2 regions of the Paenibacillus sp. B-A-8 genome follow, and region 1 is predicted to be linked to the other one. Evidence: a T-box and tRNA genes for the amino acid it is inferred to sense, from the RefSeq annotation. Region 1 holds a T-box; the other holds one or more tRNA genes.

The links. A T-box is a leader RNA that pairs with one kind of tRNA and senses whether it is charged. The one in region 1 lies ahead of pheS (phenylalanine--tRNA ligase subunit alpha), so its partner is inferred to be a tRNA-Phe.
Region 2: it encodes a tRNA-Phe, which carries the amino acid that the T-box ahead of pheS (phenylalanine--tRNA ligase subunit alpha) is inferred to sense. The anticodon was not compared.

What each region holds. Positions count from the first base shown of each region.
Region 1 is NZ_CP183882.1:1,933,891-1,937,507, reverse strand. Features, by position in the region: gene pheT (phenylalanine--tRNA ligase subunit beta) at 1-44, opposite strand, end outside; gene pheS (phenylalanine--tRNA ligase subunit alpha) at 423-1,457, opposite strand; T-box leader at 1,518-1,804, opposite strand; gene ACN6MV_RS08480 (ABC transporter substrate-binding protein) at 1,991-3,025, opposite strand; gene yjfF (galactofuranose ABC transporter, permease protein YjfF) at 3,139-3,617, opposite strand, start outside.
Region 2 is NZ_CP183882.1:6,008,558-6,012,174, forward strand. Features, by position in the region: gene ACN6MV_RS27040 (AraC family transcriptional regulator) at 1-609, shown strand, start outside; tRNA gene ACN6MV_RS27045 (tRNA-Leu) at 759-837, opposite strand; tRNA gene ACN6MV_RS27050 (tRNA-Cys) at 852-925, opposite strand; tRNA gene ACN6MV_RS27055 (tRNA-Gly) at 938-1,012, opposite strand; tRNA gene ACN6MV_RS27060 (tRNA-Gln) at 1,019-1,093, opposite strand; tRNA gene ACN6MV_RS27065 (tRNA-His) at 1,113-1,188, opposite strand; tRNA gene ACN6MV_RS27070 (tRNA-His) at 1,229-1,304, opposite strand; tRNA gene ACN6MV_RS27075 (tRNA-Trp) at 1,341-1,414, opposite strand; tRNA gene ACN6MV_RS27080 (tRNA-Tyr) at 1,422-1,507, opposite strand; tRNA gene ACN6MV_RS27085 (tRNA-Thr) at 1,513-1,588, opposite strand; tRNA gene ACN6MV_RS27090 (tRNA-Phe) at 1,609-1,684, opposite strand; tRNA gene ACN6MV_RS27095 (tRNA-Asp) at 1,692-1,769, opposite strand; tRNA gene ACN6MV_RS27100 (tRNA-Met) at 1,796-1,872, opposite strand; tRNA gene ACN6MV_RS27105 (tRNA-Val) at 1,890-1,965, opposite strand; tRNA gene ACN6MV_RS27110 (tRNA-Glu) at 2,021-2,095, opposite strand; tRNA gene ACN6MV_RS27115 (tRNA-Ser) at 2,114-2,206, opposite strand; tRNA gene ACN6MV_RS27120 (tRNA-Asn) at 2,210-2,285, opposite strand; rRNA gene ACN6MV_RS27125 (23S ribosomal RNA) at 2,346-3,617, opposite strand, start outside.

The DNA.
Region 1 (3,617 bases):
TCAATCGATGTATAATCAGCCAACCATCCGGTTGATACTTTCATGTCCGCTCACTTCCTTTATGTTTCAGATGTATTTATCTACTTGCCGTTCGATCTGCTTCCAGTCGGAGGCTTGATTAAGAGCTCTCAATTTCAACTGCAAAACACTATTAAGAGCGGTCCCTGCAAGGAATCTTTGGACTTCCGGCCGCTGTTGTCCCCAGATTTCTTGATCTAAACCGCTCTTCGCGGTGGAAATCCGGGGACAAAGCTTATGCTTACGATGCTAGCTTTCCTACGGAAAGCTTTCAGGCGGTCGCTATCGCTCCTACAGTTCCAAAATTCCTTTCCGATCCTAGCTTAATAGGTTTTTTACAACATGAAATCAAATGCTCCAAAATCCATCCTCCTAACCCGTCAGCCAGCTCGCCCACCAAAAATCTAAACGCCCTTGAACTGCTTTACAAAACTCATATCGTTGTTATAGAAATGACGAATGTCATCGATGCCGTATTTAAGCATAGCAATCCGCTCAACACCCATACCGAATGCGAAGCCGCTATACTTAGCAGGATCATAGCCACCCATTTTCAGAACATTTGGATGCACCATACCCGCGCCAAGAATTTCTAACCATCCGCTTTGCTTGCACAGTCTGCAACCATCGCCGCCACATTTGAAGCAGCTTACGTCCACTTCAACGCTAGGCTCGGTGAACGGGAAGAAGCTCGGACGAAGACGAATGCCTGTATTCGGGCCGAACATCTCCTGCACGAATTGCTGCAATGTACCTTTCAGGTCACTCATCCGAATGTTGCTTCCGATAACCAAACCTTCGATTTGATGGAACTGGAAGGAGTGCGTTGCATCGTCATCATCACGGCGGAATACTTTACCCGGGCAGATGATTTTAACCGGAACTTCACCATTCATAGCCTGCATTGTACGAATCTGTACAGGAGACGTTTGAGTACGCATGAGCAGATCATCCGTCAAATAGAAGGAATCCTGCATATCACGAGCCGGGTGGTTCTTAGGCAGATTTAGGGCTTCAAAGTTATAATAATCGGTCTCCACTTCAGGACCTTCAGCCACACGGTAACCCATACCAATGAAAATATCCTCAATTTCCTGAACCACTCTGCTAAGCGGGTGAATGCCCCCTTGCTGCATGCGTCGGCCCGGCAGGGTTACGTCGACTTTTTCAGCCTGCAGACGCTGTTGTGTCTCCTGTTGTTGAAATGCCTCTTGCTTCGCTCCAATAATCTCCTCAATCGCACTACGCACCTGATTCGCTACTTGCCCGATAACCGGACGCTCCTCAGCACTAAGTCCTCCCATACCACGTAGAACTTCTGTAAGCTCACCTTTTTTACCGAGATACTTCACTCTTAGGTCATTCAGAACCTGTGGATCCATAACCTCCTGCAACTTAGCCAGTGCCTCTACCTTCAATGCTTCCAACTTCTCTTTCATGGCCGTGTACAGCCCCCTTCAATCATTGTCTAGTTCAACAAAAAAAGGCCTTTCCTCCCGGTAAGGGACGAAAAGACCGTGGTACCACCCTTGTTAGATAAGCTGATCTGTTCCCCTTAAGAGCTTCATTCCCTCTTTTGGCTGGACAGATACCTATCTCACTTTATACAGAAATAACGGTCTGTGACCGGTTTCCCCTACGCTTCCTTGCAAGGCAATCTTAAGGAATTCAAGGAACTGCTCCGGAGTGAACTTCGACAGCTCTGTTTCCTAGAAACGCTCTCAATCACCGGCGTCTCCTCCCTGTAAGTCAGGCACTGTGTACTCTTCTCCATCAATGCATTTCACAATTCAATCTAATTGTCAGGTATCTCTTTAATGTAAGAGATATGTCTATTTATTATATGCAAAATCTGTCGTTTTGACAAGTTCAAGCATAATTAGGTCAATTTTGATCTGGCTTTAAGCTAGCTTCTGACTCCAGCTGCACCCCCGGAAGGAACACCTCAAAGCGAAAGCTTTTTATCATCTGGTTAATATGTCCGGTTATCTACTTCCATTGCGGCCAGTTCCTGAGGGTAAATATCTTCTGCTGGAACCATACGTTTGGGGAGGGTCCGGCCCGACATAATCTCTTGGGTAGCTTGCATTAGTAAAGGACCCAAGAGCGGATTGCATTCAACGACAGCATTAATGTTCCCGGCAATCATCTGTTCAAAGGCACGGCGTGTCCCGTCAACTGAAATTATTATAATATCAGTACCCGGCTTCAGTCCGGCCTCCTCAATGGCTTCAACTGCACCAACGGCCATGTCATCATTATGGGAGAACAGCACCTGCGGCCACTCATCTTGAGGCAGGCTCAGGTATTCCTGCATGATCTTACTCCCTCCTGCCTTAGTAAAATCCGCAGGGCGGGTAAGTGTAATTTCAAAGGTATTTCGCCCCTTTATCGTCTCCCGAAACCCGCGTCCGCGGTCAATTGAAGGGGTGGATCCGATAGTACCCTGAAGTTCGGCAATTTTGATTTGTCCGGTATGATGCCGCATTTTGTCCAGCATATATTTAGCGGCCTTCACCCCTTCTTCAAAGAAGTCAGAGCCTATGCAGGTCACATAAAGTGAGTGGTCTTGCACATTAATAGAACGGTCAAGAATGATGACGGGTATGCCTGCCTGCTTTACTTCTTCTAAAATATCATCCCATCCGGTCTGCACAACAGGGGCAATTGCAATGATATCTACATTGCTCTTCATAAATGAACGGATGGCTTCCACCTGCTTTTGCTGAGATTGCTCAGCATTCTTCATAATTAGTGAAATGCCCGCTTCCCGAGCTGCCTCCTTAATGGAATTCGTATTTGCAGCTCTCCATGTACTCTCCGAGCCCAACTGGGAGAATCCGAGTAATATAGTTTTGGCTGCAGGCAGATCTGCCTGCGGAGGATTATTGATCTTCAAGGGGATTTCCGTAGGCCTGAGCGAAGGTTCGGCACTCCTGACCCCTGCTCCGAAGCAGCCAGTCAGGAACACAAACACTAAGCAGACTATCCATTTCCCTGCTTTCACTGAACTCTCCCCCATTTTGGTAACGGTTGCATTTATAAACGAATACTATCGGGAACCCAAGAAAACGGAGCCCGATGGTAATTGTAGCAACAATTCTATAGTAAGAGCAACTGCTACTGCCTTAGGATAGAACGTCTTGCACTAAGAATTCTCTGAAACAGGATAAAGGTGAAGAGCAGCAGACCGATAACAATTTTGGTCCACCAGGAGCTGAGTGTACCATCGAAACTGATTAAGGTTTGGATTACGCCCTGAATTAGCACACCGAAGAAGGTACCAAGGACATAACCGACGCCTCCAGTTAGTAACGTTCCACCTATGACAACCGCAGCAATCGTGTCAAGCTCAAAACCAACTGCATGAAGCCCGTATCCCGATAGCATGTAGAATGTGAACACGACGCCAGCCAAAGCTGAACAGAATCCGCTAAACGCATATACCAGCACTTTGGTTCGCGCAACCGGAAGCCCCATCAGCAACGCCGATTGTTCGTTTCCCCCAAGAGCGTACACATTGCGGCCAAATCGCGTATAATGCGCGATGAAGATAGCGGCGGCTGTGACAATCAACGCAACAATAGCACTAATTGAAA
Region 2 (3,617 bases), 2.8 Mb from region 1:
CGTTCTTCTTCATTCGCGCTAATACCACCCAATCATAAACATGACGAGAATCATCGCGAAGACGCTACTATACTATTTGTAGGCTTCCATTCAAATCACCCAAATATGGAGAATTTGCAAGGCGTATATGAAGATGATAAAGACCATACTGTTCTACAGATCTTGCTTCGAATGAAAGCAGAGTTTACGCGCAAACAAGATGGATTCTCTGAACTATTGAACCTTCAAATGAGCGAAATCACTGTTCATCTGATACGGCTTCTTAGCGCCTCTGGGTTTCAATCGCCAACGGAAGACAGAGTCCAATATGTTCTAAACTATATGAATGAGCATTACCGCCATAAGCTATCGGTCGCAACACTCTCTGAGATGTCTGGATACAGCTATGATCGTTTCCGCCATTTATTTAAAGAGCGATTCGGTTCTTCACCTCTTCGCTATCTACTATTGAAACGTCTGGATTATGCAAAGTCTCTCTTACAACATACCCAAATGCATATCTCAGAAGTATCCGCTGCTGCTGGGTTTGTCAATGATGCTCAATTCTGCAATATGTTTAAACGTGAAGTTGGTCTCACGCCGCGGGCATTCCGACTAAGCAGTCAATGAAATTACAATTCAATTCACTCCGCTTCACATAAAAAAGCCGTTGAATTAGAAGTGTCTCTAATACAACGGCTTAAGAATAAAAGTTCATAGACAAAGAAAAAAGGTTTGTAGAGTTGCTTATACAAGCGACTTTACAAACCTTTTTGATATACCGGCGAGAGGACTCGAACCTCCACGGTTTCCCTCTCGATTTTGAGTCGAGCGCGTCTGCCATTCCGCCACGCCGGCACATATGAAATTAATGGAGGCGCCACCCAGATTTGAACTGGGGATAAAGCTTTTGCAGAGCTTTGCCTTACCACTTGGCTATGGCGCCATATGAAAACATTGGAGCGGACGACGGGAATCGAACCCGCGACCCTCGCCTTGGCAAGGCGATGCTCTACCGCTGAGCCACGTCCGCATAAAATGGCTGGGGATATAGGATTTGAACCTATGCATGACGGAGTCAAAGTCCGTTGCCTTACCGCTTGGCTAATCCCCAATAACATTTTAAAGTAAAATGGGGCGACTGATGGGTCTCGAACCCACGAATGCCGGAACCACAATCCGGTGCGTTAACCCCTTCGCCACAGTCGCCATATTAAACTGAATTTGTTGCTGTTCTTCTTAAAGTAAATGGGGCGACCGATGGGACTTGAACCCACGAATGCCGGATCCACAAACCGGTGCGTTAACCCCTTCGCCACGACCGCCATATTAAACTTTAGAGAAAGACTCTGGATAAAGATTGGCAGGGGCAGCAGGAATTGAACCCACACCAACGGTTTTGGAGACCGTTGTTCTACCTTTAAACTATGCCCCTAAAAAAATGGTGGGGGATGATGGATTCGAACCACCGAACACGTACGTGAGCAGATTTACAGTCTGATGCGTTTGGCCACTTCGCTAATCCCCCAAAGATGGTGCCGGCGAGAGGACTTGAACCCCCAACCTACTGATTACAAGTCAGTTGCTCTACCAATTGAGCTACACCGGCATATTAAGTTGTATACTACATGGTGGCTCGAGACGGATTCGAACCGCCGACACGAGGATTTTCAGTCCTCTGCTCTACCGACTGAGCTATCGAGCCAAGAAAATGGCGGAACCGACGAGATTCGAACTCGCGATCTCCTGCGTGACAGGCAGGCATGTTAGGCCAACTACACCACGGTTCCAAAAGATATAATTACTTGATGAAAATTGGTTGCGGGGGCAGGATTTGAACCTGCGGCCTTCGGGTTATGAGCCCGACGAGCTACCGGGCTGCTCCACCCCGCGTCGTTCTTAAATGAATATGGTGGAGGCTGAGGGGATCGAACCCCCGACCCTCTGCTTGTAAGGCAGATGCTCTCCCAGCTGAGCTAAGCCTCCGTAAACAACAATTGTTATTGTACCAAAGTCCACTATGTAAAATCAAGTGAAAATTTGGTGACCCGTATGGGATTCGAACCCATGTTACCTCCGTGAAAGGGAGGTGTCTTAACCCCTTGACCAACGGGCCATACTAATTAAAAATTTGTGGCGGAGAGAGAGGGATTCGAACCCTCGAGACGCTTGTGGCGCCTACACGATTTCCAATCGTGCTCCTTCGGCCAAACTCGGACACCTCTCCATATGGCTCCCCGAACAGGACTCGAACCTGTGACAACTCGATTAACAGTCGAGTGCTCTACCAACTGAGCTATCAGGGAATATTCATACCAGGCTTGATGCCTGAAAACTGAATCCGAATTGAATTTGCATTTTAAGTATAGGATAAGCCCTCGACCGATTAGTATTGGTCAGCTCCATGCATTACTGCACTTCCACCTCCAACCTATCTACCTCGTCGTCTTCAAGGGGTCTTACTAATTGGGAAATCTCATCTTGAGGGGGGCTTCACGCTTAGATGCTTTCAGCGCTTATCCCGTCCGTACGTAGCTACCCAGCCATGCTTCTGGCGAAACAACTGGTGCACCAGCGGTACGTCCATCCCGGTCCTCTCGTACTAAGGACAGCTCCTCTCAAATTTCCTGCGCCCACGACAGATAGGGACCGAACTGTCTCACGACGTTCTGAACCCAGCTCGCGTACCGCTTTAATGGGCGAACAGCCCAACCCTTGGGACCTACTTCAGCCCCAGGATGCGATGAGCCGACATCGAGGTGCCAAACCTCCCCGTCGATGTGGACTCTTGGGGGAGATAAGCCTGTTATCCCCAGGGTAGCTTTTATCCGTTGAGCGATGGCCCTTCCATGCGGTACCACCGGATCACTAAGTCCGACTTTCGTCCCTGCTCGACTTGTAGGTCTCGCAGTCAAGCTCCCTTATGCCTTTGCACTCTTCGAATGATTTCCAACCATTCTGAGGGAACCTTGGAACGCCTCCGTTACTCTTTAGGAGGCGACCGCCCCAGTCAAACTGCCCGCCTGACACGGTCCCCGTACCCGGTAAGGGCACTAGGTTAGAACCTAGATACGATCAGGGTGGTATCCCAACGGCGCCTCCACCGAAGCTTGCGCTCCGATTTCTACGGCTCCCACCTATCCTGTACAGATCGTACCCAAATTCAATATCAAGCTGCAGTAAAGCTCCATGGGGTCTTTCCGTCTTGTCGCGGGTAACCTGCATCTTCACAGGTATTAAAATTTCACCGGATCTCTCGTTGAGACAGCGCCCAAGTCGTTACGCCATTCGTGCGGGTCAGAATTTACCTGACAAGGAATTTCGCTACCTTAGGACCGTTATAGTTACGGCCGCCGTTTACTGGGGCTTCGGTTCATAGCTTCGGGTTACCCCTAACCACTCCCCTTAACCTTCCAGCACCGGGCAGGCGTCAGCCCGTATACTTCGCCTTGCGGCTTCGCACAGACCTGTGTTTTTGCTAAACAGTCGCTTGGGCCTTTTCACTGCGGCCCCCTCGTGCTATTCACACTACCGGGGCACCCCTTCTCCCGAAGTTACGGGGTCATTTTGCCGAGTTCCTTAACGAGAGTTCTTCCGCGCGCCTTAGAATTCTCTTCTCGCCTACCTGTGTCGGTTTG